4 regions of the Streptomyces sp. NBC_00459 genome follow, and region 2 is predicted to be linked to each of the others. Evidence: riboswitches for the same ligand, from Rfam matches in the RefSeq annotation. Region 2 holds a riboswitch; each other region holds the start of a gene.
The links. Region 2 has a riboswitch for cobalamin ahead of metE (5-methyltetrahydropteroyltriglutamate--homocysteine S-methyltransferase). Riboswitches for the same ligand answer to the same signal wherever they lie in the genome.
Positions count from the first base shown of each region.

Region 1 (7,380 bases), 980 kb from region 2:
TGCGCGACGCGATCCAGCCGACGGCATCGGTCGAGCACCTTGACAGGCGGAGAGTCTCCAGAGCCGTCGCGACCTCCGGTGAACCGTGCTTCGCGCCGACCGAAGCCTGGCTGTCGAGGCCGGGCGGTAGGTGACGGAGTCTGCCTTGCCCGGGCCGAGGCGTATGGATCACGCCGAGACACAGAGGGCATAGGGGTCACAGGGGTCACAGGGTCTTCATCGCGTCGTGTCCCGTTCCCCCGCGACGGTCACGGTCGGCAGGGGACGTTCGGGGCGCCACTCGTCCAGCGCGGCCCCGGCAGTGTTCAGCACGGTCGCCAGGAACCGGTACGTGCCGATGAGGGCCAGCAGTTGCAGCACCTGCGCGTCGTCGTACGTTCGGCGCAGTTGCTTCCAGGTGACGGTGCCGATGGCGGAGGCGTCACAGACCTCGTCGACGGAGGTGATCAGTGCCGCCTCGTGCGGGCTCCAGGCGACGGCCGACGGATCTTCGGCGGTGCGGAGTACCTCCGCCTCAGTGACACCGACGGTCTGCGCGGTTTCGTAGTGGTGGGACCACAGGTACCCGGACCTGCTGCGCAAGGCGGCGCGCAGCGTCACCAGTTCGCGGTCCCGAGGTGACAGCAGACCGGCGTTGACCAGGGTGGACAGCGGGTAGAGGGCGACGGCGAGTTCGGGATGGTGGGCGAGGATCCGAGTGAGGTTGAGCGTGTCCGGCATGTGCGCCAGGTGAGCGGGCAGCTGGTCTTCCTTGCTTTTGAGGCTGTCCGCCGTCCAGACGGCGCGGACCTCGGGGGCCCACCGCTCGACGGGCAGTGGTTCGACCCGGGGCTGTGCTTCGTCTGTTGCCATGTGTTGCCTCCAGTGGGGTGGAAGGTGTCCGGGTTGTGGAGCCGGTGTACGGCTCAGTGGAACACCGGGGCCGCGTCCGCGGATCGAGATCGGATGAAGAAAGAGTTGTCGGCGTGGCACCGTTCTCGGTCCTTTTCCGTCTGTTCAGATAGCCGAACTCGCTGTGCACAGTGAGCGCTTGGCGAAACATTGACCCAGGGGGAAGGAAAGTATGACCACTCCACGTCACAGAACGAGACACTTCGGACGGCTCACAGCCGTCGGGGCCGCGCTGACCGCACTTCTGGCCGGCGTGACCGGGACGGCGACCCAAGTGGCGGCTTCACCGAAGCCGCCTGAGAAGCCGCCCGTGCCGTCGCTCGCCTGGACCGACTGTCAGGGCGGCTTCGAGTGTGCGAACGCCGATGTTCCGCTCGACTACCGCAAGCCGCAGGGCAAGACCATCACCCTCGCGGTGGTCCGCAAGAAGGCCGCGGACCAGACGAAGCGCAAAGGCACACTGTTCATGCAGCCGGGAGGCCCCGGCAACTCCGGTGTGGACTTCGTGCGGAACAACTACGCGGATCTGCCCGCCGCACTGCGCGACTCCTTCGACGTCTTCGGCTACGACGTCCGCGGCGTCGGCCGCAGTTCGCCACTGACCTGCTTCGACGACGCGCGGTACACGCGGGCCGTCACGGAGGCGAAGGGCGTTCCCGGCCCGGACGCCTTCGGACCGGCGCTGCGTCAGGCCGCCGAATTCGACCAGGCCTGCGTGGACAACACGGGTGAGCTGCTGCCCTACATCGGCACCGAATACGTCGCCCGGGACATCGACCTGCTGCGGGAGGCGCTCGGGGAGAAGCAACTCACCTACTACGGGCGGTCGTTCGGGTCGTACATCGGGACCGTCTACGCTGCCATGTTCCCGAAGCGGGTGCGGGCCCTGACTCTCGACGGCGCATACGACCCGGTGCACTACGCCAACCGCCCGTACGCCTACGACCGGCCGCAGTACCTGGCGCTGGACGGCGCGATGGGCCGCTTCCTCGACTGGTGCGCCGCCGATCAGGCCACCTGCGGGTTCGGCGACGGCAACCCGCGCGCGGCGTTCGAGAAGCTGAAGGCCGACCTGGACGCCAACCCTGTGACGACCGCGAACGGCGGCCAGGCCAACGGTTACACGCTGGTCTACCGGCTGATGTTCAACATCAACGAGGGCAAGGTCATCTGGCCCGAGTTCGGTGCGGCACTGCGCAAGGCCCAGCTGCGGGACAACACGTCCTTCCTGCTGCGCCCGCCGTCCCCGGCCAGCTTCGACTTCCTCGGCCCGAACGTGGCCGTCGAGTGCGTCGACCGGGACTACCCGCGCGACCTGCGGCTGCTGAAGCGCAACGTCACGGCCTTCGCGAAGGCCGCGCCGCTGCTCGGCCCGGCGATGGCGTACGGCCCTCCCACGTACGACCACCAGCACGCGACCGCCTGCGTCCAGTGGCTCGGCGAGCGCGTCAGCCGCTACGACGGCTCCTACCGGGCCAAGGGTTCGGCGCCGATCCTCGTCCTCGGCACCACCGGCGACCCGGACACCCCGTACCAGGACGCGGTGGCGCTGTCCCGCCAGCTCGACAACGCCTCGCTGCTCACCTTCAAGGCCGAGGGGCACACCGCGTTCGGTCGCAGTGCCTGCGCGACGGACGCGGTCATCAACTACCTGGTGGATCTGAAGGTTCCGGCCTCGGGCGCGACCTGCGCGGACGAGACGCAGCCGCCCACCTCCACACCGACGACGGCCCCGCCCGGCACGACGCTCAGTGAACTCCGTAACGGTGTCGACGAGCGCGTCGAGCGCATCGGCTCCGTGAGCTGACACATCCCGCACCGACCCCGGGGCGCCGGCCTTCCACGACCGGCGCCTCGGGCTTTTGCGTGCGGGTGGGGCAGGTCTCCTACCCGCAGCGGCCCCTGGGTGTCCGAGGGGTGGGCCACCGGGTCCATGGAGTCAGGAGCGTCGGTCGGATCCGCCCGGGGTGAGGGCCCGCTGGGGGTCCGCCTGCTGCAGTTCGGCGAGCAACTCGCCCTGGCCGGTGATCAGTTCGGTAAGGATCCGGCGGGCCGCGCGCAGGAGCTCGGCCACATCGCCGCCTGCCAGGGCGTAACTGACGGTGGAGCCCTCCCGGATGGACACCACGATCCCCGAGCGGCGCAGTACCGCCAGTTGCTGGGAGAGGTTGGAGGGCTCGATCTCGATCTCGCTGAGCAGGTCACGTACGGGGACGGGGCCGTTCTGTAGGAGTTCCAGGACCCGGATGCGTACCGGGTGGCCGAGCATCCGGAAGAACTCGGCCTTGGCCTGGTAGAGGGGGACCTGCATGGTGAATCGCTCGCTCCCTGCCGCATTCGACGGGCTGCCTCCGGGCTCGGTGGCCCTGTACGTGCCACCGCAGGCGGTCTTGCCGACCGATCCTCGTGCATCCGACCCCGCACGCCCATGGGATTGATCTGATCCGGATGTGCCCAGTTGAAGAAATCTTCAAGTGGTGGGCGTGCGGGGCCACGGAGAACGCAGCTTTCTACACGTCCAGTTGGCCCTCGACGCTCTTGAGCTGGTGGCGGGCCATCGCGAGATTGGACTTCTTCGCGTCGAGCACGAGGTAGAGGAACAATCCGTTGCCACCACGGCCCTTGAGCGGCCGGAGGATGTGGTACTGGCTGCCGAGCGTGATCAGGATGTCCTCGATCTCGCCCTTGAGTCCGAGGTGTTCCATGGTGCGGGTCTTGGCTCGGATCACGTCCGTGTTGCCCGCCGCGGCAACCGTCAGGTCGAGGTCTTTGCCACCCCCGAGAGTGCCCAGCGCCATACCGCTGGTGTAGTCGACCAGAGCAGTTCCCAACGCGCCCTCGATCGAGGCCATGATCTCCTTGAGGCAAATCTCCACATTGCTGATACCGGCATCTCCTTCTGGTCACCGCGAGGCTCGGGCCAGCGCCTTCCTCGTCATTGCCCGGGACCCTACGTAGGGCCGACCGCCGTCAGCCTTGTTGTTCCTGTACTGGCCGGGGAAGCCTCAAGAAAAGTCGGATGATGCTATATCTGCGACCGCTCATGCTCGGCGAATGACAGACGGTGTGAGCCTTGACCGCTTCGCACCCTCGGGGCCTTCGGGCCGGCAGCCACTCCCGGTGGCCGTCGCGTCGGTCGGACTGCTCACCCACGACGGGACGCCATCGCCGGAGGCCTAAGAGCGAGATAAAGGGGCACACGGATCTCACCCTTTCGAGAGGAATCCGCTCCATGCTTGGTATAGCCGCGGCAGTCCTGTTCTTCATCGCGTTCCTGATCAACGCTGCCGAAATCTCGACGAACGATGTCTTCACTTCCACGAACGTCATGCTTCTCGGTCTGATGCTCCTGGCCCTGCACGTTGCGGGAATCGGGAGCGGCTGGTCCGGCCGACGGCGCTGACAGACTCGGAATCCGGGGTGGGGTGAGGCCATGACGACGCCTCACCCCACCCCGATGCGGAAGCCCAAGTCGTCGGAACGGATACCCGACGTTGCCCACTGGCACGTTCGTGCGTCCCGTGATCCGGGACCGATCGCGCGAACCGACCGTACGACAGGCTTGATAGCCTCATCGGGCCAGTCGAGCCACATCCGAGGCCAGGGAATCCGGTGCGAATCCGGAACTGACGCGCAGCGGTGAGGGGGACGGGCGGGGCACAGAACGCCACTGGGAGACCGGGAAGGCGCCTCGTCCGGACGAACCCGAGTCCGAAGACCTGCTGGCACCTCCGCACTCCGTGCGGAGGGACGTCCGTAGGCCAGGCTCCGCGTACGAGCCCCGACCCCTGAGGCATACCCGTGCTCCGTACCCCCGCACTTCTGCTCACGTCCGCCCTGCTGCTCACCGCCTGCGTCGGCTCGAAGAGCGGCACCGACGACCCCGGGAAGACCGCCGCTGCGGGCTACCCGGTGACCATCGACAACTGCGGCGACAAGATCACCTTGACGTCTGCCCCGAAGCGGGCCGTCTCCCTGAACCAGGGCACCACGGAGATCCTGCTCTCCCTCGGTCTCGCCGACCGCATGGCCGGTACGGCGACCTGGACCGACCCCGTCATGAAGGGGCTGGAGAAGGCCAACGCGTCCGTGCCGCGGCTCGCGGACAACGCGCCCTCCTTCGAGAGGGTCCTGGACGCCGAACCCGATTTCGTCACCGCGTCGTTCGTGTCCACCCTCGGCAAGGGCGGCGTCGCCACCCGCGCCCGGTTCGAGAAGCTGGGCGTGCCCACGTACGTCTCGCCCTCCGACTGTTCGGCGGGCAAGGACAACGACAGCGGTGGCGACGGATCGCGCAGCACACCGCTCACGCTCGACGCCGTGTACGGCGAGATACGTGACCTGGCACGGGCGTTCGGCATCGAGGAACGTGGCGAGAAGCTCGTCGCCGAGTTGCAGGAACGGGTGCGCCGGGCCACCGCCGGACTGCACGCCTCCGACGTCTCCCTCATGTACTGGTTCGCCAACTCCCAGTCGCCCTATCTGGCCGGCTGCTGCGGCGCGCCGGGCGCCGTCACCAGCGTGGTCGGCGCGAAGAACGTCTTCGCCGACACGCACGACGAGTGGCCCCAGATCAGCTGGGAGACCGTCGCCGACCGCGACCCCGACGTCATCGTGATCGGTGACCTGACCCGCAAGCAGCAGACCGCGGAGACCGCCAAGGCCAAGATCCGCTTCCTGGAGACCAACCCCGCCACCCGCAATCTGACCGCAGTGAAGAAGAAGCGGTACGTCCTGCTCAGCGGGCAGGCGATGAACCCGTCCATCCGCACGGTCGAAGGGATAGAGAAGGTCGCCGCCGGGCTGCGCGACTTCGGGCTCGCCAAGTGAACGCCCGTCTCCTGCTGTTGACCGGCGGCGGACTGGTCGCACTGCTCGCGTCGGTCGCGGTCGCCGTGACGATCGGGCCCGCCGACATCTCCACGGGCGATGTGTGGGCGTCCGTCGCGGCCCATCTGGGCCTCGGTGAGAGCACGTTGGCGCCGCTGCGCGACGGCATCGTTTGGGACCTGCGTATGCCGCGGACCCTGCTCGCCGCCGTGTGCGGGGCCGGGCTCGCCGTGTGCGGGGCCGTCATGCAGTCGCTGCTGCGCAACCCGCTGGCCGATCCGTTCGTGCTCGGTGTCTCCTCCGGCGCGTCCACGGGAGCGGTCGCCGTGGTCGTGCTGGGGGTGGGCGGGGGAGTCGTGTCCATGTCGGCGGGTGCCTTCCTGGGCGCGCTGCTCTCCTTCGCGATGGTGCTGCTGCTCAGCCACACCCTCGGCGACAGCGTCGACCGGGTCGTGCTGTCCGGGGTCGCGGCCATGCAGCTGTTCTCCGCGCTGACCTCGTTCATCGTGCTGACCTCCGCCGACGCCGAGACCACCCGGGGCGTGCTCTTCTGGCTGCTGGGTTCCCTCACGGGAGCCGACTGGAGCCAGGTGGTGCTCTGCGCGGCCGTCCTGGCCGTCGCCCTCCTGGTCTGTCTCGGCCATGCCCGCACCCTGGACGCGTTCGCCTTCGGCGAGGAGGCCGCCGCCTCGCTCGGAGTCCGGGTCGCCCGCACCCGGCTGATCCTGCTGTGCGTGACCGCGCTGCTCACAGCCGCCCTGGTCAGCTGTGCCGGCGCCATCGGCTTCGTCGGTCTGGTCCTGCCCCATGTGACACGGGCGCTCACCGGTTCCGGGCACGCCCGCCTCCTGCCGGTCACGGCGCTGACCGGAGCGGTCTTCCTGGTGTGGGTGGACACCGTCGCCCGTACCGTCCTCGATCCTCAGGAGATCCCGGTGGGCGTGGTGACATCCCTGATCGGAGTGCCGGCGTTCGTGGCCGTGCTCTATCGCGGACGGAGGAAGGCATGACCAGCCTGCACGCGGACCGCGTCGTCCGGCGCATCGCCGACAAGGTGGTCGTCGACGGCGTCACCCTCACCCTGAGGCCGGGGGAGACCGTCGGCCTGCTCGGCCCCAACGGCTCAGGGAAATCAACACTGTTGAGGCTCCTGGCCGGGACCCTCGCACCCACTGCCGGGGTCGTCACCCTGGACGGACGTCCGCTCCCGGAGGTCGGCCGCCGTGCGACGGCCCGTCGTATCGCCACCGTCGAGCAGCACGCCCACACCCAGACGGAGCTGACCGTCCGAGACGTCGTCGCCCTGGGCCGAATCCCGCACCGCCGAGCCTGGACACCGGCCACCACCGCCGACACCGAGGCCGTCACGCAAGCCCTGGTACGCACCGGACTGACCGAACTCGCCTCCCAGTCATGGCACACCCTGTCCGGCGGCGAACGCCAGCGCACCCAGATCGCCCGTGCCCTCGCCCAGCAACCCCGCGAACTCCTTCTCGACGAACCCACCAACCACCTCGACATCCAGCACCAGCTCGACCTGCTGGACCTGGTCGCGAGCCTGCCGGTCACCACCGTGGTCGCCCTGCACGACCTCAACCTCGCCGCGATGTACTGCGACCGACTGCTCGTCCTGCGTGACGGACGCGCCGTCGCGGAAGG
Region 1 is NZ_CP107903.1:426,128-433,507, reverse strand. Features, by position in the region: gene OHN74_RS01650 (carboxymuconolactone decarboxylase family protein) at 217-720, opposite strand; gene OHN74_RS01645 (alpha/beta hydrolase) at 1,064-2,698, shown strand; gene OHN74_RS01640 (ArsR/SmtB family transcription factor) at 2,831-3,202, opposite strand; gene OHN74_RS01635 (hypothetical protein) at 3,402-3,776, opposite strand; gene OHN74_RS01630 (hypothetical protein) at 4,124-4,294, shown strand; cobalamin riboswitch at 4,455-4,632, shown strand; gene OHN74_RS01625 (ABC transporter substrate-binding protein) at 4,693-5,721, shown strand; gene OHN74_RS01620 (FecCD family ABC transporter permease) at 5,718-6,731, shown strand; gene OHN74_RS01615 (ABC transporter ATP-binding protein) at 6,728-7,380, shown strand, end outside.
Region 1: it holds a riboswitch for cobalamin, as region 2 does, so the genes downstream of both, OHN74_RS01625 (ABC transporter substrate-binding protein) here and metE (5-methyltetrahydropteroyltriglutamate--homocysteine S-methyltransferase) in region 2, are expected to answer to the same signal.

Region 2 (7,380 bases):
CGAGGGTCTTGGTGAAGCCCTGGAGACCGGCCTTGGCGGACGAGTAGTTGACCTGGCCGCGGTTGCCCTGGGCGGAGGACGAGGACAGGTTGACGATCCGGCCGAACTTGGCTTCCACCATGTACTTCTGACAGGCCCTCGACATCAGGAAGGCGCCGCGCAGGTGCACGTTCATGACCGTGTCCCAGTCGGAGACGCTCATCTTGAAGAGCAGGTTGTCGCGCAGGACGCCCGCGTTGTTGACGAGGATCGTGGGTCCGCCCAGTTCCTCGGCGATGCGCGTGACCGCGGCCTCGACCTGGGCCTCGTCGGAGACGTCGCAGCCGACGGCGATCGCCTTGCCACCGGCGGCGGTGATCTTCTCGACGGTGTCCTTGCAGGCGGCCTCGTCGAGGTCGATCACCGCGACGGCGCGACCCTCCGCCGCCAGTCGTACGGCGGTCGCGGCGCCGATGCCACGCGCACCGCCGGTGACCACGGCGACCCGCTGCTCAGTGGTGGACATTGCTGGTTCTCCTCGCCCTTGAAAAGCCTGCGGCCCACGGTACGCCCTCAGGTGAGCGACCGCTTAGTACCTTCAGTACACGTGACGCTAGAAGTCCTGGCACCCGGTGTCAACGTCAGGCAACGCCGGTGTGAGCCATTACCTGACCAGCAGAGCGAGCAGCCGCTCCGCCTCGGCTCCCGGATCGGTGGTGAGGCCCGTGTGCACAGGCCCCGGCTGGACCACCGTCGAGCGCGGCGCGATCAGCCAGCGAAAGCGCCGCCCGGCATCGTCCGATGCCGCCTGGCCTGCTGCTTTCCCGCCCGCGCAGACCCCTTCGACGGCACGCAGCGCGGCCCGCACACCGGCCACGTCGGCCTCGGGGTCCAGCGCCCTCAGCTTGCCCTCGTCCAGATGCGTACGAGCAGCGACGAAGGACTTGGCGCGGCAGTAGACAAGAACGCCGGCGTTGAAACACTCGCCGCGCTCGATCCGCGGTACGACCCGCAGCAGCGCGTACTCGAAGACGTCCCGCTCGCTCACTTCTCCCCCTCGGCGCCCTTGATGCGCTCATGGATGACGGCCGCGCGTTCGAGGAGCGGCTCCGCGTAGGCCCGGCGGAGTGCGTCCGGCGAGTCGAAGCCGGGTTCGTCCGTGAGCCACGCGTCGGGGATCTCGGCGGTCACCTCGGCGAGCAGTTCCTCGGTGACCAGCGGCGCCAGTTCGGCGGCGGCCGAGGCGATGTCCGGGCCGAAGGGCGCGAGCGCGTGCTCGGTGACGTCGTAGGGCTTGGCGGCCGAGGTCCGGGCTCCGGGCCAGTGGTGGTGCCAGATCATCGTGGCGCCGTGGTCGATGAGCCACAGGTCGCCGCGCCACATCAGCAGGTTGGGGTTGCGCCAGGAGCGGTCGACGTTGTTGACGAGCGCGTCGAACCACACCACCCGCCCGGCCTCCCAGGCGCTCACCTCGAAGGCGAGGGCGTCGAAGCCGATCGCCCCCGACAGGAAGTCCATACCGAGGTTGGTGCCACCGCTCGACCTGAGCAGCCCCTGCACCTCCTCGTCGGGCTCGCCGAGGCCCAGCACCGGGTCGAGTGCGACCGTCACCAGCCCCGGCACCCGCAGCCCCAGCCGTCGGGCCAGTTCACCGCAGACGACCTCGGCGACGAGCGTCTTGCGGCCCTGTCCCGCGCCGGTGAACTTCATGACGTACGTGCCGAGATCGTCGGCCTCGACGAGCCCCGGCAGCGAACCCCCCTCACGCAGGGGCGTGATGTAGCGGGTCGCGGTGACCTCTTTCAGCATTTTCCCAGGCCACCTGTCTCGTCAACGTTGAAATCCACGAACGCTTCCGGGGAGTCGACGGCGGTTCGCCCCTTGGCTTCGGCCTCCGGCATGAAGTGAGCATAGTAACCAAGGGTGATCACGGGCGAGGAGCGCCGGAGCCACCGCGCCGAGGTCACGACTGTCTCTCGGTCTCCGCTGATCGCGAAGCGAGTGCACATGCGGCCTTGACCACGGAAACAAGCCGTTCACGCCATATGACCCCTTCGGGAAACAAGCGGTTTCTAGCGTGTCCGCTCATGGATTCGGAGCTGTGTACGTGCTCGGACGCCGTTCCGTATGCGGCTGCGCCACCGGCTCTCTCCCTGCGTGAGGCGGTCCGCGCGAAGCTCCGCGCGGCCGTGTTCGACGGCGGCCTCGGCCCGCGCGAGTGCGGTGACGGCGGGATCTTCGTCACGATCCCCAGCCTCAGCCGGCTCAGGGGCTTCTACGAACTCCGGGTCGCCCTCGAACCGCACGGGGCCGCCCGCGCGGTCGAGGCCCCCTCCACCCGCCACGATCCAGCCGTCATCGCGGCCGAACTCTGGCCCTCCGGTACTCGATGCGCGAGGAGCCGCCGACCCCGGACACGCGCTTCGTCGACCCTTTCCTCGTCCAGGACGAGCTCTTCCACGCCGAACTCTCCCGCGTCTCCGGCAACTCCGGCCTCACGGACGCGCTCGTGGCGGCCGGCGAGCCGGTCCGGCGGCTGCGGATGTACGGCTTCCTCACCCGGGACCGCGGCGAGGCGACCGTCACCGGACACATCGAGATCACGGAGTTGGTCCGCACCGGCGGTCCCGATGCCGCCCGGCGCGCCATGACACAGATGGCCCTGCACGCCGACCTCCTCCCGAAGCCCGGGAACCGCACCGGTCCCCGTCAACTCCCCGGCCGTCGACGCCGCCTGCCGGGGCGCCCCACCGCTCACCGCACCCGCATGTACGCAGCACCCCCACATCCCCGAAGGGCCGCCCATGAGCACCACTGAGTCACCTCAGACCGCCGCCGCACCGGACTCCCCAACCAGCCAGGCGACCAAGGAGACCCTGGAGGACTACACCCTCCGCTTCGCGCCCCGCAGTTACCGCCGCTGGACCCCGATGGTCGTGGCCACCACGGCACTCGGTGGCATCGCCTACATGGCCGACTTCTCCATCGGCGCCGGCATCGGCCTGGCCCACGGCACCGGCAACGCGCTGGTGGCGATCGCCGTCGCCGCCGTCGTCATCTTCATCACCGGTTTCCCGCTCGCCTACTACGGCGCCCGCTACAACATCGACCTGGACCTGATCACTCGCGGCTCCGGCTTCGGCTACTACGGCTCGGTCCTCACCAGCGTCATCTTCGCCAGCTTCACCTTCATCTTCTTCGCCCTCGAAGGCTCGATCATGGCCCAGGGCCTCAAACTGGGCCTCGGACTGCCGCTCTGGCTGGGCTACGCCATCTCCACGCTGATGGTGATCCCGCTGGTCATCTACGGCATGAAGGCGCTCAGCAAGCTCCAGGTGTGGACCACCCCCGTCTGGCTGGTGCTGATGGTCGCCCCGCTCGTCTACCTCATCGCCACCGACCCGGGCACCGTCAACCGCTTCCTGTCCTACGCCGGCACCGATGGCGAGGGCGGCGTCAACACCGCGTCCGTACTGCTGGGCGCGGGGGTGTGTCTGTCACTGATCGCGCAGATCGGTGAGCAGATCGACTACCTGCGCTTCATGCCGCCCAAGACCGAGGCCAACAAGCGCACCTGGTGGACCGCCGTCGTCATGGCCGGCCCCGGCTGGGTCGTCCTCGGGGCACTGAAGCAGGCCATCGGTGTCTTCCTCGCCGTCTACATCCTGGCCAAGGTCGGCGCGGACGCCGCCCCCGAGCCGATCCAGCAGTTCAAGGGCGCCTTCGACGCGATGATGCCGTCCTGGCTCGTGATCCCGCTGGCCGTGGCCCTCGTCGTCATCAGCCAGATCAAGATCAACGTCACCAACGCCTACTCCGGCTCGCTCGCCTGGACCAACTCCTTCACCCGCGTCACCAAGCACTACCCGGGCCGCATGGTCTTCGTCCTGGTCAACCTCGGCTTCGCGCTCGCCCTGATGGAAGCCGACATGTTCAGCTTCCTCAACAACATCCTCGGCTTCTACTCGAACTGCGCCATCGCCTGGATCGTCACCGTCGCCACCGACATCGGCATCAACAAGTACCTGCTGAAGCTGTCCCCGCTCCAGCCCGAGTTCCGCAGGGGCATGCTCCACGCGGTCAACCCGGTGGGTGTGGTGGCCTTCGTCGCCGCGTCCGGGCTGTCGATCGCCATGTACTTCCACGCCCTCGGCGACACCCTCCAGCCGTACTCGCCCGTGGCCGCGGCCGTCATCGCCTTCGTCCTCACCCCGCTCATGGCCGTCGTCACCAAGGGGAAGTACTACCTGCGCCGTACCGAGGACGGCATCGACGAGCCGCTCCTGGACGAGGACGGCAACCCCAGCGCCGTGACGTACGACTGCCACGTCTGCCACCAGCCCTACGAGCGCCCCGACCTGGCCGCCTGCCGGACACATGACGCGATGGTCTGCTCGCTGTGCCTGAGCACGGACAAGGTCGGCGACCACATACTGCCCGCCCAGCCGTCCGCGGCCTGAACCCCAGGGCGGGGCGGCGGGAAAATACCCCGACGCTCCGCCCTGCCCTGCCCAAATCGTCGCCAGGCACGTGCCCTTGACCCGCGGATCGTGGCCGCGCGGTCCGACGCGGGCATGGAGCTGGGTCGCAGGACCGGACGGGGAACTCACCTGCATGGCCAGGATCGAACCTCCAGGCGGGACCGGCCCGAGGGACCCGGACCGGACCGCACCGCCGGTCGAGGGGTCCGGCTGCTGTTCTCGGGGACCGGCCGGGAAACACGGGTGCGGCGTTTCCCGCCCGCGAGGCGCTTCAAGCACTCCGAACGCGTGTCCCTCCTCACCATCCGAATGCCGGACGTGATCCCGCGCCCGGGAGGACTGCCCCGTAGGCTGCCGGGTGCAGCTGGTTCGCCCCGTCCGCCAGGCGGGATGCGTCGTAAGAGGGAACCCGGTGGGAATCCGGGACTGCCCCGCAGCGGTGAGCGAGAACGACCGCCGTCATACGCACTGGGTCCGGTGAACAGGGTCTGGGAAGCGACGGCCAGTAGGTTGTCCTCCGTAGTCGATACGAGGGCGTGCTCGCGAGTCCGAAGACCTGCCCGTTGCCCGCGCACGACCGTTCGTGCGCGGATGTCCCGGTGACCTCGTGGGCGGGTCGGCGCACATATCGCGGTGGGCACGGTCGTGGTCGTGTCTCCGTCCGATGTGTCGTTCCTTCGCGTTCCTCGTCCCGTCCCGGGATTCCAGGGAGATATCTCGCGAAGGAGATTTCCGTGACAGCGACGTCCGCAGCCGCGGCAGCACGGGCCACCGTGTACGGCTACCCCCGCCAGGGCCCCAACCGGGAACTGAAGAAGGCGATCGAGGCCTACTGGAAGGGCCGCACCGACGCCGACACCCTCCACACCACCGCCGCCGACCTGCGCGCCGCCAACTGGCGACAGCTCGCCGAGGCCGGCATCGACGAGATCCCGACCGGAGACTTCTCGTACTACGACCACGTCCTGGACACCACCGTCATGGTCGGCGCGATCCCGCAGCGGCACCGCGCCGCCGTCGAATCCGACGCGCTGGACGGCTACTTCGCCATGGCACGCGGAACGCAGGAGATCGGTCCGCTGGAGATGACCAAGTGGTTCGACACCAACTACCACTACCTCGTACCCGAGTTGGGCCCCGACACCGTCTTCAGGGCTGACCCGGCCAAGCAGGTCGCGGAGTTGCGGGAAGCCCTCGCCCTCGGACTCGACGCCCGCCCGGTGCTGGTCGGCCCGGTCACCTACCTGCTGCTGGCCAAGCCCGCGCCCGGTGTCGGAGCCGACTTCGACCCGCTGACCCTGCTGGACCGGCTGCTGCCGGTGTACGCCGACGTCCTCGCCGACCTGCGCGCCGCCGGCGCCGAATGGGTACAGCTCGACGAGCCCGCCCTCGTCCAGGACCGCACCCCGGCCGAACTGAACACCGCCGCGCGCGCCTACCGCGACCTCGGCACCCGCACCGACCGGCCCAAGCTCCTGGTCGCCTCCTACTTCGACCGGCTCGGCGACGCCCTCCCGATCCTGGCCAAGGCACCGGTGGAGGGTCTAGCGCTGGACTTCACCGCCGCCGCCGCAGCCAACCTCGCGGACCTCGCCGCCGTCGGCGGGCTGCCCGGCAAGCGCCTGATCGCCGGCGTCGTCAACGGCCGCAACATCTGGGCCGACGACCTGACGAAGTCCCTCGCGACCCTCGGCACCCTGCTCGGGCTGGCCGGCCGGGTCGACGTCTCCGCGTCCTGCTCCCTCCTCCACGTCCCTCTCGACACGGCCGCCGAGCGGGACATCGACCCGCAGATCCTGCGCTGGCTCGCCTTCGCCCGCCAGAAGGCCGCCGAGATCGTCACCCTCGCCAAGGGCCTGTCCCTCGGCACCGATGCGATCGTCGGCGAACTGACCACCAACCGCACCGCACTCGCCGCCCGCGCGAACTCCCCCATCACCCGCGACCCCGCCGTACGGGCCCGAGCCGCCGCCGTCTCGGACACCGACGCCCGCCGCTCCCAGCCCTACCGGGAACGCTCCGCGGCCCAACGCGCCCACCTGCGCCTGCCGTTGCTGCCGACCACCACCATCGGCTCCTTCCCCCAGACCAACGAACTGCGCACCGCCCGCGCCGACTTGAAGGCCGGTCGGATCGACACGGCCGACTACGAGGAACGCGTCAAGGCCGAGATCAGCGAGGTGATCGGCTTCCAGGAGAAGTCCGGCCTCGACGTCCTCGTCCACGGCGAACCCGAACGCAACGACATGGTCCAGTACTTCGCCGAGCAGCTCACCGGCTACCTCGCCACCCAGCACGGCTGGGTCCAGTCGTACGGCACCCGATACGTCCGCCCGCCGATCCTGGCCGGCGACATCTCCCGCCCCGAACCGATGACGGTGCGCTGGACGACATACGCCCAGTCCCTCACCGGCAAGCCCGTCAAGGGCATGCTCACCGGACCGGTCACCATGCTCGCCTGGTCCTTCGTCCGCGACGACCAGCCCCTCGGAGACACCGCCCGACAAGTAGCACTTGCCCTGCGCGACGAGGTCAACGACCTGGAAAAGGCCGGGACTTCGGTCATCCAGGTCGATGAACCCGCACTGCGCGAAACCCTCCCCCTGCGCGCCGCCGACCACCCCGCCTACCTCGCCTGGGCCACCGAATCCTTCCGGCTCACCACAGGTGGCGTACGGCCCGACACCCAGATCCACACCCACATGTGCTACGCCGAGTTCGGCGACATCGTCCAGGCCATCGACGACCTCGACGCCGACGTCATCAGCCTCGAAGCCACCCGCTCCCACATGCAGGTCGCCCGCGAACTCGCCGTCCACGGCTACCCCCGCGAAGCCGGACCCGGCGTCTACGACATCCACTCCCCACGCGTGCCGAGCACCGAGGAAGCCGCCGAACTGCTCCGTACCGGCCTCAAGGC
Region 2 is NZ_CP107903.1:1,409,050-1,416,429, forward strand. Features, by position in the region: gene fabG (3-oxoacyl-ACP reductase FabG) at 1-505, opposite strand, end outside; gene OHN74_RS06015 (DUF3037 domain-containing protein) at 644-1,027, opposite strand; gene OHN74_RS06020 (HipA family kinase) at 1,024-1,788, opposite strand; gene OHN74_RS06025 (FCD domain-containing protein) at 2,369-2,797, shown strand; gene OHN74_RS06030 (purine-cytosine permease family protein) at 2,784-4,439, shown strand; cobalamin riboswitch at 4,809-5,038, shown strand; gene metE (5-methyltetrahydropteroyltriglutamate--homocysteine S-methyltransferase) at 5,195-7,380, shown strand, end outside.

Region 3 (7,380 bases), 660 kb from region 2:
TGTTGCCGCTGAGCTCGTGGGCCCGGTAGAAGAGCACCCCGATGGTCGGACGGCCGCTCTCCCGAGCGTACGAGCCGTGCACCCCGTACTCGGGCATCTTCTGCGGCTCGTCGAACCCCTCACCGGTCAGCAGCACGGTGTCCGACAGGAACCGCGCCATCTCCACGAGGTTGGCGGGCCCGCCCTCGACGAGATAGCGCAGCGCCTCCGCGACCACCCCGGCGGGCACCGACGACTCGGCCATCAACTCGGCGTCGGGCACGGTCTCCCCGCCGAGCAGCACGGTCGGCACACCGGACGTCTTCAGATAGGCGAGCCCGTCCTCCCACGCCCGCTTCCCGCCCAACAGCCGTACGACGGCGATGTCCGCGCCCTCGACGAGCGCGGGCAGCTCCTCCGCGACGTCCACGCGGGTCGGATTGCCGATCCGGTACGAGGCACCGGAAGCGGCCCGGGCCGCCAGCAGGTCCGTGTCGGCGGTCGACAACAACAACACTGTGCTCATGCGGGCGCTCCCGGTGGAATGAAAGGCAGTCCTTGCGGCGCGCCCGACTCGATGAGCCGCCAGAGCGCGTCGGTGTCCGCGTGCTGTTCGACGAGATCGCCGAGCAGGTCGAGCTGTTCCTCGCGCAGCCCGGCGAAGGAGGTGTCGGCGGCGGGTACGAAGCGGCGGCCCGCGGCGGCGGCCACCTCGCGCAGGAACGCCCGCCGGAACCCGTCGGATTCGAGCGAGCCGTGCCAGTGCGTACCCCAGACGCTCCCGACCCGGCACCCGTCCAGGAAGCTCTCCCCGCCTGCGACTTCGGCGACCCCGTGATGGATCTCGTACCCCTCGACCTGTTCGCCGAGGGCGGTGCCGACGGGCCGGGTGAGGGTCTTCTCGCGGGCGAACCGCACCCGTACGGGAAGGACCCCGAGCCCCTCGACATGGCCCTGCCGGCTCTCGACGTCGTCCTCGATGTGCTCGCCGAGAACCTGGAAGCCACCGCAGATGCCGAGCACGGGCCGCCCCTCGGCGGCCCGGCGCATGACGGCGTCCGCGAGCCCGCGCTCACGCAGCCACGCCAGCGCCTTCACGGTTCCGCGCGTCCCCGGAATGACGACGAGGTCGGCGTCGGCCAGTTCCTCCGGCCGGTCCACGAACCGCACCACGACGCCCGGTTCGGCGGCGAGCGCGTCCACGTCGGTGAAGTTGGACATCAGCGGGACCGCGCACACGGCGACCCGCAGCACGTCCTCCCCGACGGGCGGGGCGACGTTCGACTCCCGGACCGTCCCCCGCAGCGAGACCCGCAGCCCGTCCTCCTCGTCGATACCGAGCCCGTGCCGGAAGGGCAGCACGCCGTAGGTCGGCCGTCCGGTGAGCCCGAGCAGCATGTCGAGCCCGGGTTCGAGCAGGCTGACATCCCCGCGGAACTTGTTGACGAGGAACCCGGCGACGAGCGCCTGGTCCTCGGGGGACAACAGGGCGACCGTCCCGAAGAAGGAGGCGAAGACCCCGCCGCGGTCGATGTCGCCGACGACGAGCACCGGGAGCCGGGCATTGCGCGCGATTCCCATGTTGACGATGTCCGTCCGCCTGAGGTTGATCTCAGCCGGGCTCCCGGCCCCCTCGCAGATCACCGCGTCATACGTGCCCCGCAGTTCGGCGAGGCACTCCAGCACGGTCCCGAGAAGTTGCCCCTGCCGCCCTCCGTGATAGCCGCGCGCACTCATCTCGCCCACCGGCTTCCCCATGAGCACGACCTGACTGCTCTGGTCGCCCCCCGGCTTCAGCAGTACGGGGTTCATGAGCGCCGTCGGCTCGATCCGGCACGCCTGCGCCTGCATGGCCTGCGCCCGCCCGATCTCGGCACCCTCACGCGTGACGAAGGAGTTGAGGGACATGTTCTGCGCCTTGAACGGCGCGACCTTGACCCCCTGCCGCACCAGCCACCGGCAGATCCCGGCGGTGACGACACTCTTGCCGGCGTCGGAGGTGGTCCCGGCGACGAGCAGCCCACCACCCAGAGCCCCACCACTCATGAGGTACGCCCCTTCGCTACGAGTCGTGCGCTGACACTGACCCCGAGGGCCAGCCAGGTGACGCGCCGCGACAGCCGTACAGCCCGCTCGACGTCGGACACGCGGACAGCCCGCCCGGACTCCCCGTTGAGCACCGGCCGATGCTCGACCCGCCCCCCGTAGGACAGCGTTCCGCCGAGCCGAACCCCCAACGCCCCCGCGAACGAGGCCTCCACGGGCCCGGCGTTCGGACTGGGATGGCGCCCGGCGTCGGCACGCCAGGCCCGGACGGCCCCGCGCGGATCACCGCCGGCGACGGCGGCGAGTACGGCGGTCAGCCGCGCCCCCGGCCACCCCGCGAGGTCGTCGAGCCGCGCGGAGGCCCACCCGTACCGCCGGTATCTGTCCGACCTGTGCCCGACCATCGCGTCAAGGGTGTTGACGGCCCGGAACCCGACCAGCCCGGGCACCCCGCCCAGGGCGCCCCAGACGAGCGCGCCCACCACGGCGTCGGAGGTGTTCTCGGCGACGGACTCGACGACGGCCCGGGCGATCCCGTCGGAGTCGAGGGCCTGCGGATCCCGTCCGCAGAGGTGGGGCAGCCGCTCCCGCGCCCCTTCGAGGTCCCCGGCCTCCAGCGACCGGCCGACGGCCCGTGCCTCCCGGCCGAGTGAGGTACCGCCGACCACGGCCCAGGTGGTGGCGGCGGTGAGCGCCACGGAGGCGGTACGGGACGGACGGACGAGTGAACCGGCCGCCATGGCAAGGGAGACGGCACCTCCCACACACACGGCGGTGTGCAGCGCGCCCCACCCCCGGTGGTCCCGCCACAGCACCCGTTCGACGGCGCCGGCGGCCCGCCCGAACGCGGCGACCGGATGCCCGCGGCGAGGGTCGCCCAGGATCAGATCAGCGAGGAGTCCGGCGGTGGCGCCGTACGCGAAAACGCGATCGGCACGCATCGGCTCAGCCGGCCGTGGGGGCGGGCAACGGCCTGGTGCTATGCCTCGAACGGCAGCCGAACATGGTGATATGTCCTCACTCAGGGTGTCCACGCCCTGGTTCGACGAGACCGGCGGCAAGAGTTCCTGGCTCCCGGGTTACCTACCCCGGTGACAGTGGCGGGACCGCGCCGGATTCGCACCGGCTTCCTCTTCTGCCGCCGTACATGGCTCCGGCAGTCCACCACGGGCCCGGAACACCCGTCAACTTGCCGTTGACCTGGAAGGGAGGACTGTGCTGAGCCCCACACCGCGACCGGATCGGGGCGACGAAAAACGCCCGCTCCGACCGTGACCACCGGTAGGGCGGTCACGGTCGGAGCGGGCGACGAGAGGGTGTCCGGCCGGGTCAGGCCACGATCAGATAGATCCCGTACGCCACCACTGCCGCACAGGCGGCGAAGCACGCGTACGCGCCGGAGACGGCAAGACCCGCCGACTGGCCCTGCGCGACCGCCCGTTCGCGGCGCGAGAGTCCGACGATGCCCAGGGTGAACACTCCCACCATGGCCACGGTGATGACGAGGCTGACGCCGAAGACGGAGCCGAGGGCTGCCCAGTCGATCTTCATGTTGCTTCCTTCTGCTTCTCGCTCGGACCGGGAGCCGGACTCAGAGGGCTGTGGCCGACGGCTTCGCCGTGACCTCGGCCGGGGACGGGATGGTCGCCGTCAGGTTGTCGGCGACGGTGCCCACCGGCGGCGGGGTCACAGCCGCGATGGCAGTCGTGATGACGCCTGCGGGCTCTGCGTCCGCGGCGCTCTCGGGGGACTCGCCCTCGACATGGTTGACGTTCGTGTGGTCGATCACCTCGCGGCGCGACACGACCCAGATCGCCGTGCTCGAAGCGATGAGGAAGACGGCCACCAGAGCCGTACCCCAGTCGCCGAAGCCGGTGACGTACTCCGCCAGCGCGCCGACGAGAGCCGCCGCGGGCAGTGTCAGCCCCCACGCCACGAACATCCGGGTCGCTGTCGACCAGCGGACCACGCCGCCCTTGCGACCGAGGCCCGCGCCCATCACCGAACCCGACACCGAGTGCGTGGTGGAGAGGGAGAAGCCGAGGTGGGAGGAGGCCAGGATGACCGTCGCCGCACTGGTCTGGGCGGCGAAGCCCTGCTGGGGCTGAAGGTCGGTAAGACCCTTGCCCATCGTCCGGATGATGCGCCAGCCGCCCAGATACGTGCCGAGCGCGATGGCCAGGCCCGCGGAGAGGATGACCCACACCGGGGGATCGGAGTCGGGGGAGACGGCGCCGCCCGCGACCAGGGCGAGGGTGATGATGCCCATCGTCTTCTGCGCGTCGTTCGTGCCGTGGGCCAGCGACACCAGGCCCGCGGACGCGATCTGGCCGACCCGGAAGCCCTTCTCCGCCGCCTTGCCCTCGGCCCGCCTGGCGCCGAGCCTGTACGACAGCCGGGTCGCCAGCATGGCGGCCATGCCCGCCACCAGCGGGGCGGCGATCGCCGGGATCAGCACCTTCGTCACCAGCACGTCGCCGTGGACGGCGCCCGTGCCCGCCGAGGCGATGGTCGCGCCGATCAGGCCGCCCATCAACGCATGAGAGGAACTGGACGGGAGCCCGACCAGCCAGGTCAGCAGGTTCCAGAGGATCGCCCCGACCAGCGCGGCGAAGATCACCTCGGGACGGATACCGCTCTCGTCCACGAGGCCCTTGGAGATCGTGTTGGCGACCTCGACGGAAAGGAAGGCGCCCACGAGGTTGAGCACGGCCGACATGGCGACCGCGACCTTGGGCTTGAGTGCACCGGTCGAGATGGTGGTGGCCATCGCGTTGGCGGTGTCGTGGAAACCGTTCGTGAAATCGAACGCAAGCGCGGTGACGACCACGATCGCGAGGATCAGCGAGAAGCTTTCCATTTACCCAGATTTCTTTGGGACATCAGTGCCATGTGGACCGTAGGCAATCTGGATGAACGGAAGATGAACTGGTGGGGGATGGCGGGTGACCTGATATGAGGTGCCGCTCCTCCGGATGTGCCGGACGGGTGACGCCCCTTCCTCAGACGCCCTTCGCGAACCGTTCGAGCTGGGCCGACGACCCGTTGAAGAGGTTCTGGTCGCCCGGCAGCGGGCCGCTGTTGTCGTACTGCCAGAACGTCCAGGACTTCCAGCCGCCGGACGGCAGCGCCCCCGCGTCGGCCGCGTCGTAGCGGGCCAGCCACAGCGCGTGCTTCGAGGTGAAGACGCTGCTGCTGTTCGTGCAGGTGTTCCACCAGTGGGCGGTCGTGTAGATGACCGGACGGCGGCCGGTGAGCCGGGCGACCTCGTCGCTGAAGGCCGTGATCCACCTGGCCATCTCCGCCTTGTCGAGGCCGTAGCACTTGTTCTTTCCGTACGGGTTGTACTCGACGTCGAGCGCGGGCGGCAGCGTCCGGCCGTCCGCACGCCAGGCCCCGCCGTTGCGCACGAAGTACCGGGCCTGGGTGATGCCGGACGACCTGTCCGGTAGGGCGAAGTGGTAGGCCCCGCGGATCAGGCCCGCGGCCCGTGAACCGTCGTACTGCCGGCTGAAATACGGACTGCGGTAGGTGTGGGACTCGGTCGCCTTGATGTATACGAAAGCGGCGCCCTTCGCCTTCGCGGACTGCCAGTCGACGTCCTTCTGGTGCGACGAGACGTCGTGCCCCTTCGGCTCCTCCGCCGCGGAGACCGGAACCTCCGTCAGAACGGTCCCGCCGATGGCGAACGCCGCCGCGGTAGCCGCGAGAGCGCGGGAGCGGCGGCGGAAGGCTCGGTGATCACGGGCCATGTGTCCCCCCGGAATGGCTGCGTGCGTGACAAATCTCCAGGAGGCTACTGGAAGATCGAAGGATTTCCGGCGATCTCCGGCCAAAGTGCACGCACGCGCCGATGCGTACGCATACGCGCCCTTGCGGTCACCGGGGTTCCCCCGAAGCGCCCTCGCCCGGAGCCGGTCCGGGACCGCGCCTGGCAGGATCGGGGCATGGCTGAGCAGCGACGGGACGGGCGTGACGTGCGGGACGACGCACAGGGAGCGGGTACGGGGCAGGGGCGCGCCGTGTCCGACGAGACGGCGCGTGCCTGGGCCGGGCTCGTCGAGACCGCTCGCCGCACGGTGGCCGACGGGCTGGTGGTCGGCACCTCGGGCAACGTCTCCGTGCGCGTCGGGGACACCGTCCTGGTAACCCCGTCCGGCGTTCCGTACAGGCGGCTCACCCCCGGCGACATCATCGGCGTCGACCTGACCGGCCGACAGGTCCTCGGCACCCTGACCCCGACGAGCGAACTGCCCATGCATCTCGCCGTCTACCGCGCCACCGACGCCCGCGCCGTCGTCCACACCCACGCCGTCCACGCGACCGCCGTCTCGACGCTCGTCCGAGAGCTGCCGCTGATCCACTACATGGCGGGCGACCTCGGCGGCCCCGTGCGAGTCGCCCCGTACGCGACATACGGCACGGAGGAGTTGGCCGAGAACATGCTCCGGGCCCTGACCGACCGAGCCGCCTGCCTCCTCCAGAACCACGGCACGCTCGCCCACGGTGCCACCCTCGACCAGGCGTACGACCGCACCGCCCAGCTGGAGTGGATGTGCCGCGTCTGGCTGACGGCGTCCTCCGTGCCCGGACTGGCGCCGACGCTGCTGTCGGCGGAACAGGTGGGAGAAGCGGGGGAGCGGCTCAAGGGGTACGGGCAGCGGGGCCGGTAGGGGAGAGGAGTCTCACTCCCACCACGTCCTCCCGCTGGCCGTCGGAGCACTCCGCAAGGAGACTGGGTCCGTGCGCCCAGTCACCGCGACGGCCGCTGCCGTCACCGCAGCCCTGGCAGCAGGCGCCGCCAGTGTCGCCGCCGGCCGCTACGCCAGCGACGCCGCCCTCAAGGCGCCCCCGGGCAGGCCCCTGCCCACCGAGCCCGTGCTCACCGTGCACTCCACCGCCGCCGGCCGGGTCGTGCTCACCCGCGCCCTGGCCTCCCAGCGCCCCGGAACCTACGGCCTCGCCGGTGACGGAACCCACGCCGTCGTCGGTCCCGTCCTGGACCAAGCGGCCCACTCCGCCGACACCGTCGTACGCCGCCTCGAACGGGTCACCCACGGCACCCTGGAACCCCGCGACAAGGTCTGGCTCACCCCGAACGTGCACGTCGGCGATCCCGGCAGCGCCCTCGGACTCGACCACCTCGACACCGAGATCCCCGGCGAACTCGGCGCGCTGCCCGCCTGGTTCGTGCCCGGGGCCCGCACCACCTGGGTGATCACCGTGCACGGCCTCGGCGCCACCCGCGAGCACCCCCTGAACGTCCTGCCGTTCCTGCACCGCCAGCAGTTCCCGGTCCTGAACCTCGCCTACCGGGGCGATCCCGGCGCGCCCCGGCCCCAGGACGGCCTGGGC
Region 3 is NZ_CP107903.1:2,070,379-2,077,758, reverse strand. Features, by position in the region: gene cobN (cobaltochelatase subunit CobN) at 1-505, opposite strand, end outside; gene OHN74_RS09020 (cobyric acid synthase) at 502-2,025, opposite strand; gene OHN74_RS09015 (cobalamin biosynthesis protein) at 2,022-2,966, opposite strand; cobalamin riboswitch at 3,065-3,209, opposite strand; gene OHN74_RS09010 (hypothetical protein) at 3,355-3,576, opposite strand; gene OHN74_RS09005 (inorganic phosphate transporter) at 3,617-4,885, opposite strand; gene OHN74_RS09000 (lysozyme) at 5,028-5,777, opposite strand; gene OHN74_RS08995 (class II aldolase/adducin family protein) at 5,973-6,698, shown strand; gene OHN74_RS08990 (alpha/beta hydrolase family protein) at 6,769-7,380, shown strand, end outside.
Region 3: it holds a riboswitch for cobalamin, as region 2 does, so the genes downstream of both, OHN74_RS09015 (cobalamin biosynthesis protein) here and metE (5-methyltetrahydropteroyltriglutamate--homocysteine S-methyltransferase) in region 2, are expected to answer to the same signal.

Region 4 (7,380 bases), 5.2 Mb from region 2:
TCCCACACCTGTCCCTCACGTGTCCCACGACTGACCCCACACCGGAGCCCCGGCCGCGAAGGCGGCGACCGGGGCCCGGGGTGCGGTGGTGGTCAGCTGGTCGTGACGGCGGTGTCGTCGAGGACGAAGCTGGTCTGGAGCGAGGAGTCCTCGACACCGCTGAACTTCAGGGTGACGGTGGAGCCGGCGTACGAGGACAGGTCGAAGGACTTCTGGGCGTAGCCCGAGGCGGCGTTGAGGTTCGAGTACGTCGCCAGGGTGGTCGAGCCGGCGGTGACCGTCAGCTTGTCGTAGGCGGTGCTGGTGGAGGTCTCCTTGGTGTCGACGTGCAGGTAGAAGGTGAAGGTGGCCTTGCAGCCGCTGGGCACGGTCACCGACTGGGACAGCGTGTCGGTGTGCGCGGAGCCGTAGCCGTCCAGCCAGGCGTAGTACGAGCCGGCGTGCGCCGCCTCGCTGGTGGAGTTGCCGATGACGCTGGTGGAGGCGGTCCAGGTGGTGTTGCCCGACTCGAAGCCGGGGTTGCCGAGCAGCTGGGACGAGGTGCAGGTGCTGCTGCTCGACCCGACGGTCCAGCTGAACGAGGCGGAACCGGAGGCGCCGGTGCTGTCGCTCGCGGTCACGGTGACCTGGTAGGTGCCCGCGGTGGACGCCGTACCGGAGATCAGGCCGGTCGAGCCGTTGATCGACAGCCCGGTCGGCAGACCGCTCGCGCTGTAGGTGAGGGTCGCCGACGCACTGTCGGTCGCGCTGATCTGCAGGCTGACCGCACTGCCGGTGGTGGTTGTCCGGGTGCCCGGGTTCGTGACGGTCACCGTGTTGCCCGTGCTGGTGGAGCCCGAGGTGAAGGCGGTGGTGCCGTTGGGGGTGCCCCAGCCGGTCGGACCGTCGTAGCCGGTGGCCGCGGTGCAGAAGTACGAGGTGGTGCAGGAGCCGTTGTTGCCGCTGGTGACGTCGTACAGGTTGCTCGTGTGGCTGTAGGGGTACTTCGCCGGGTAGTCACTGGAACCCGGGGTGCCGGCCAGTGCGTACACGCCCGCGATGATCGGCGCCGAGGCGCTCGTGCCACCGTAGACGGCCCAGCCGGAGCCGCCGTAGGTGTCGTAGACGGCCACACCGGTGGCGGGGTCGGCGACGGCGGAGACGTCCGACTCCATGCGCTTGGCGCACCCGGTGTCGGTCTGCCAGCTCGGCTTGGCGTCGTACGCCGAGCAGCCGGATCCGGTCCCCTCGGTGCTGCTGGTCTTCCACACGGACTCGGTCCAGCCGCGGGAGTTGGAGGACGTGGAGAGGGCGGTGCCGCCGACGGCGGTCACGTACTGGGAGGTTGCCGGGTACTCGGCGCCGTACGCGCTGTCACCCGCGCTGACCGTGATCGCGACACCGGGGTGCTTGAAGTACGAGGTGTCCTCGGTCGTCTGGGAGGACGCCTCGTCGCCGCCCCAGCTGTTGGACACGAACTTCGCGCCGAGCGCCACGGCCTCGTTCTCGGCGGTGCCGAGGTCGGAGTCGGTGGCGGAGTTGGCCTCGACGAGGATGATGCTGCAGTTGGGGCAGACGGCGCTGACCATGTCGATGTCGAGCGCCTCTTCGCCGGCCCAACCGGTGTCGTTGGTCGGCAGCGAGGTCGTCGAACCCGTCTGACTCACCTGCTTGAAGCAGCCGTTGGCCTTGGTGCAGGCGGACAGACCGTACGTCGAACGGTAAGTGGCCAGGTCCGACTCGGCGTTGGGGTCGTTGTACGCGTCGACCACGGCAACTGTCAGGCCGGAGCCGCCCGTTGAGGGGAGGTTGTAGGCGCTGTGCAGATTGGCCGGGCTGAGCCCGGAGGGCGCGGCGGCGACCGCGGCGGCCAGTCGCTGCTTGATGTCGGTCCGGCGCTGGGCGAAACAGGACACCTGGCCGGGCTTGGCGGTGGCGCAGAGATGCGTGGTCGGCACCTTCTGGCCGGCCTTGCCGGTCGAGTGGAACGTCTGCCGGTCCGGGGAGGTGAGGGCCTTGGAGTTCTGGGTGACGTGCGAGGTGGGCGCGGTCGTGTGCGCCGCGGGCGCCGCGTGTGCCGGCACCGCGACGAGTCCGGCGAGGCCGAGGGCGGCGGGTACGGCGGCGACCAGGAGTCTTCGCAGGCTCCGGCCGGGCTTACCGGTGGGTGTCTCACGCATGGGGGTACTGCCTCCGTCGTGGGAGTGGGGTTCTCGACGCTGGTGGCAGGCCTGTGACGCGCGTAGCGGCAGCAGTGCGCGTTATCGTCAGGGGCATGACACTTTGAACGGTCCGTGATGCCGTTGTGCGCATGACAGGTTGGCCAGAAAGTAGCCGGGGCCCACGAGACCGGAACAGATGCGCCGGAAGAACTTTGCCGCTCCATAGGAGGTCCATGGACGGCCGATGGACGGTCCATGGACCAGGCCCCGCGCTTCATGGTGCCGGGCTTACTCTTCGGTAAGCCCGGCACCATCAGTGACGTGGCGTCAGAAGTCCTCGTCGAGGTCGACCGTGCCCTCCACGGCCACCTGGTACGCCGACGGGCGTCGCTCGAAGAAGTTGGTCAGCTCCTGGACCCCTTGCAGCTCCATGAAGGAGAAGGGGTTCTCGGAGCCGTACACCGGGGCGAAGCCGAGGCGGGCCAGCCGCTGGTCGGCGACGCACTCCAGGTACTGGCGCATCGACTCGGTGTTCATCCCCGGCAGGCCCTCACCGCACAGGTCGCGGCCGAACTGGAGCTCCGCCTCGACCGCCTCCCGCATCATGTCGGTCACCTGCTGCTGAAGCTGCTCGTCGAACAGCTCCGGCTCCTCCTTGCGGACGGTGTCGACCACCTCGAACGCGAAGCTCATGTGCATGGTCTCGTCCCGGAAGACCCAGTTCGTGCCGGTGGCCAGGCCGTGCAGCAGACCCCGGCTGCGGAACCAGTAGACGTACGCGAAGGCCCCGTAGAAGAACAGGCCCTCGATGCACGCGGCGAAGCAGATCAGGTTGAGCAGGAACCGGCGGCGGTCGGCCTGTGTCTGCAGGCTTTCCAGCTTCTCGACCTCGTTGATCCACTTGAAGCAGAACTCCGCCTTCTCGCGGATGGACGGGATGTTCTCCACCGCGTCGAACGCAGCGGCCCTGTCCTCCGGGTCGGGGAGATACGTGTCCAGCAGCGTCAGATAGAACTGGACGTGCACGGCTTCCTCGAACAGCTGCCGGCTCAGGTAGAGCCGCGCCTCGGGGGAGTTGATGTGCTTGTACAGCGTCAGCACCAGGTTGTTGGCCACGATCGAGTCGCCCGTCGCGAAGAACGCGACCAGCCGGCCGATCATGTGCTGCTCGCCCTCGGACAGCTTCGCCAGGTCGGAGACGTCCGAGTGGAGGTCGACCTCCTCGACGGTCCAGGTGTTCTTGATGGCGTCCCGGTAGCGCTCGTAGAAGTCCGGGTAGCGCATGGGGCGGAGGGTCAGTTCGAAGCCCGGGTCGAGAAGGTTCTTTTCGGCGTGGGTGGAGCTCATTACTGGCAGGCCTCGCAGGACTCGGGGTTTTCCAGGGAGCAGGCGACGGCGTCGGGGTCGGCGGCCTGCTGGACGGGGATGGTCTTCTCGGGCTGCGCCTGGGCCTGCGCGGCACGGGCGATGCGGGTCGCCGGGCGCGAGCGCAGGTAGTACGTCGTCTTCAGGCCCGACTTCCAGGCGTACGCGTACATCGAGGAGAGCTTGCCGATGGTCGGCGTCTCCAGGAACAGGTTCAGGGACTGCGCCTGGTCGAGGAACGGCGTCCGGGCGGCGGCCATGTCGATCAGCCCGCGCTGCGGGATCTCCCACGCCGTGCGGTACAGGGCCCGTACGTCGGCCGGGATCCACGCGAAGTCCTGCACCGAGCCGTTCGACTCGCGCAGCGCCTCACGGGTGCGGGCGTCCCACACGCCGAGGTCCTTCAACTCCCGTACCAGGTACGAGTTGACCTGGAGGAACTCGCCGGACAGCGTCTCGCGCTTGAACAGGTTGGAGACCTGCGGCTCGATGCACTCGTACACCCCGGCGATCGAGGCGATGGTGGCGGTGGGCGCGATCGCCAGGAGCAGGGAGTTGCGCATCCCGGTCGCGGCGATACGTTCCCGCAGCGCCGACCAGCGCTCGGGCCAGGTCAGCTCCACGTCGTAGTGGTCGGGGTGCAGCACACCGCGGGCCGTACGGGTCTTCTCCCAGGCAGGCAGCGGGCCGTTGCGCTCGGCGAGGTCGGCGGAGGCCTCGTACGCGGCGAGCATGATCCGCTCGGCGATGCGCGTGGAGAGGGCCTTGGCCTCGGGCGAGTCGAAGGGGACGCGCAGCTTGAAGAAGACGTCCTGGAGGCCCATCGCGCCCAGACCGACCGGACGCCACCGCGAGTTGGAGCGGCCCGCCTGCTCGGTCGGGTAGAAGTTGATGTCGACGACCCGGTCGAGGAAGGTGACGGCGGTACGGACCGTCTCGTCCAGCCGCTCCCAGTCGATGTCCCCGTCGACCACGAACGCGCCGAGGTTCACGGAGCCCAGGTTGCAGACCGCGGTCTCCCCGTCGTCCGTGACCTCCAGGATCTCGGTGCACAGGTTCGAGGAGTGGACGACACTGCCGGGCTCGGCCGTCTGGTTGGCGGTGCGGTTGGCCGCGTCCTTGAAGGTCATCCAGCCCTGGCCGGTCTGCGCGAGCGTACGCATCATGCGGCCGTACAGATCACGGGCCGGGATGGTCCTGCGGGCGAGCCCGGCCTCCTCCGCCTTGCGGTAGGCAGCGTCGAACTCGTCGCCCCACAGGTCGACCAGCTCGGGCACGTCGGAGGGGGAGAACAGCGACCAGAGGGCGTCCGCGTTCACCCGGCGCATGAACTCGTCCGGGATCCAGTGCGCGAGGTTCAGGTTGTGCGTACGGCGGGCGTCCTCACCCGTGTTGTCGCGCAGCTCCAGGAACTCCTCGATGTCGGAGTGCCAGGTCTCCAGGTAGACCGCGGCCGCGCCCTTGCGCCGACCGCCCTGGTTCACGGCGGCCACGGAGGCGTCCAGCGTCTTCAGGAACGGCACGATGCCGTTGGAGTGCCCGTTGGTGCCCCGGATCAGCGAACCGCGGCTGCGGATCCGGGAGTACGACAGCCCGATGCCACCGGCGTGCTTGGAGAGGCGGGCGACCTGGTGGTAGCGGTCGTAGATGGAGTCCAGCTCGTCCAGCGGGGAGTCGAGGAGGTAGCAGGACGACATCTGGGGGTGCCGGGTACCGGAGTTGAAGAGGGTGGGGGAGGAGGGGAGGTAGTCGAGGCGGCTCATCAGCCGGTAGAGCGAGGCGACTTCGTCCAGCCCCCGAACAGTGTCGTCCTCGGCCAGCCCGCTCGCGACGCGCAGCATGAAGTGCTGGGGCGTCTCGATGACCCGGCGCGTGATCGGGTGACGCAGGAGGTACCGGCTGTGCAGGGTGCGCAGCCCGAAGTACCCGAAGCGGTCGTCGCCCTCGACGTCGATCAGGGCGTTCAGCCGGTCCGTGTGCAGCCGTACGAACTCGGCGGTGCGGTCGGCGATCAGGCCCTCCCGGTGGCCGACCGCGACCGACTCGGAGAAGGACGTGACGCCCTGCGAGGCCGCCTCCGCGGCGATGGTGACGGTCAGCAGGCGGGCGGCCAGCCGGGAGTAGGCGGGGTCCTCGGAGATGAGGCCGGCCGCGGCCTCGGTGGCCAGCTCGCGCAGCTCCGACACATCGGCCCGCGCGGACCGGCCGCGCAGCGCGGCGGCGGCGACCCGGCCGGGGTCGGCGTCGGGAAGGTCGGCGGTCAGCTCGGTCAGGATCCGCAGGAGCGCGGTACCGGGACCGTCAGTCTCCACTGGGGCCACTGGGGTCGCTGAAGCCGGTTCGGCTGGCGCGATGGTCACAGGGGGGCTCTCCCTCGCTCGGCACGGGGCCTTGCGGAGGGCAGCGGGGCACACGGACGCCTTACGGGTACGCGCGCGTCCACCGGCCCACTCCACGAGGCCCGGACGTCAGGCGCCCGGACCGGTCGGCCGGGCACACCGTCGGCAGGTCCTCGGACTGGACATGCGCACAGCCGTGCGGGAGGCACGAACGCGCACATGTACACCGTTGCGGGACAGTTCCGGATTCGCACCGGATTCCCCTGCGGCGACAGCGAGCATGAGCATACATCTTGTGTCGGGCACTGGAAGCACCCCCACATGTTGTGTCGTATCGGCGAGTTGAGTGGATTGGAGGGGTACGACAACGGGCCGCCGGATTGCTCCGGCGGCCCGCTGTCGCAAGGTTGGGGCGTCCGTTCAGTGGGCCGAGCCCGCCGTGGCAGGCGGCAGTTCCACCGCCACACCCGGGTCGCCCGCGTCAGCCGTGTAGTCCGACGGCTTCGTCTGGTCCACGCCGTCCGGGGCCTTCAGCGCCTTCAGCGCGAAGGTGAGGACCACGGTGACGACGACGTTCAGGACGAACGCCGTCAGGCCGATGTAACCGATCTCACCGATCCCGGGGATCTCCTTCGAGCTGCCGCCGAAGTGCTTCTGCGTCGGGGACGCGACCCCGTACGCCGCCAGCGTGCCGTACAGCATGCCGACCGCCCAGCCGGCCAGCAGGGCCCAGCGGTGGAACCAGCGGGTGAACAGGCCGCCGACCAGGGCCGGGAAGGTCTGCAGGATCCAGATGCCGCCCAGCAGCTGGAAGTTGATGGCGACCGTCTTGTCCATGGTCAGCACGAAGATCAGCGCGCCCACCTTCACCAGCAGCGAGACCAGCTTGGAGACCTTGGTCTCCTGCGCCGGTGTCGCGTCGGGCTTGAGGAAGTCCTTGTAGATGTTGCGGGTGAAGAGGTTCGCCGCCGCGATGGACATGATGGCCGCCGGGACGAGGGCACCGATGCCGATCGCCGCGAAGGCCACACCCGCGAACCAGGACGGGAACATGTCCTCGAAGAGCTGCGGGATCGCCAACTGGGGGTTGGTGACCTTGACCCCGGCCGCGATCGCCATGAAGCCCAGCAGCGCCAGCAGCCCGAGCATCAGGGAGTAGAGCGGCAGGATCGTGGTGTTGCGGCGGATCACCTCACGGCTCCTGGAGGACAGGGTCGCCGTGATCGAGTGCGGGTACATGAACAGCGCGAGCGCGGAACCCAGCGCCAGCGTGGCGTAGGTCCACTGGCCGGCCTCGGCGGGGATCAGGGCGCCCGCCTTGGCGGCGGTGTACTTCTCGCTCGCCGCGCCGAAGACCTCGTCGAACCCGCCCAGCTTGATCGGGATGTAGATGATCGCCACCGCGATGACGATGTAGATCAGCGTGTCCTTCACGAACGCGATCAGGGCGGGGGCCCGCAGACCCGAGGAGTACGTGTAGGCCGCCAGCACGCCGAACGCGATCAGCAGCGGGAGGTCCTTCACGAACCAGTTCG
Region 4 is NZ_CP107903.1:6,630,583-6,637,962, forward strand. Features, by position in the region: gene OHN74_RS29430 (putative Ig domain-containing protein) at 93-2,159, opposite strand; gene OHN74_RS29435 (ribonucleotide-diphosphate reductase subunit beta) at 2,469-3,488, opposite strand; gene OHN74_RS29440 (ribonucleoside-diphosphate reductase subunit alpha) at 3,488-5,866, opposite strand; cobalamin riboswitch at 5,993-6,133, opposite strand; gene mctP (monocarboxylate uptake permease MctP) at 6,266-7,380, opposite strand, start outside.
Region 4: it holds a riboswitch for cobalamin, as region 2 does, so the genes downstream of both, OHN74_RS29440 (ribonucleoside-diphosphate reductase subunit alpha) here and metE (5-methyltetrahydropteroyltriglutamate--homocysteine S-methyltransferase) in region 2, are expected to answer to the same signal.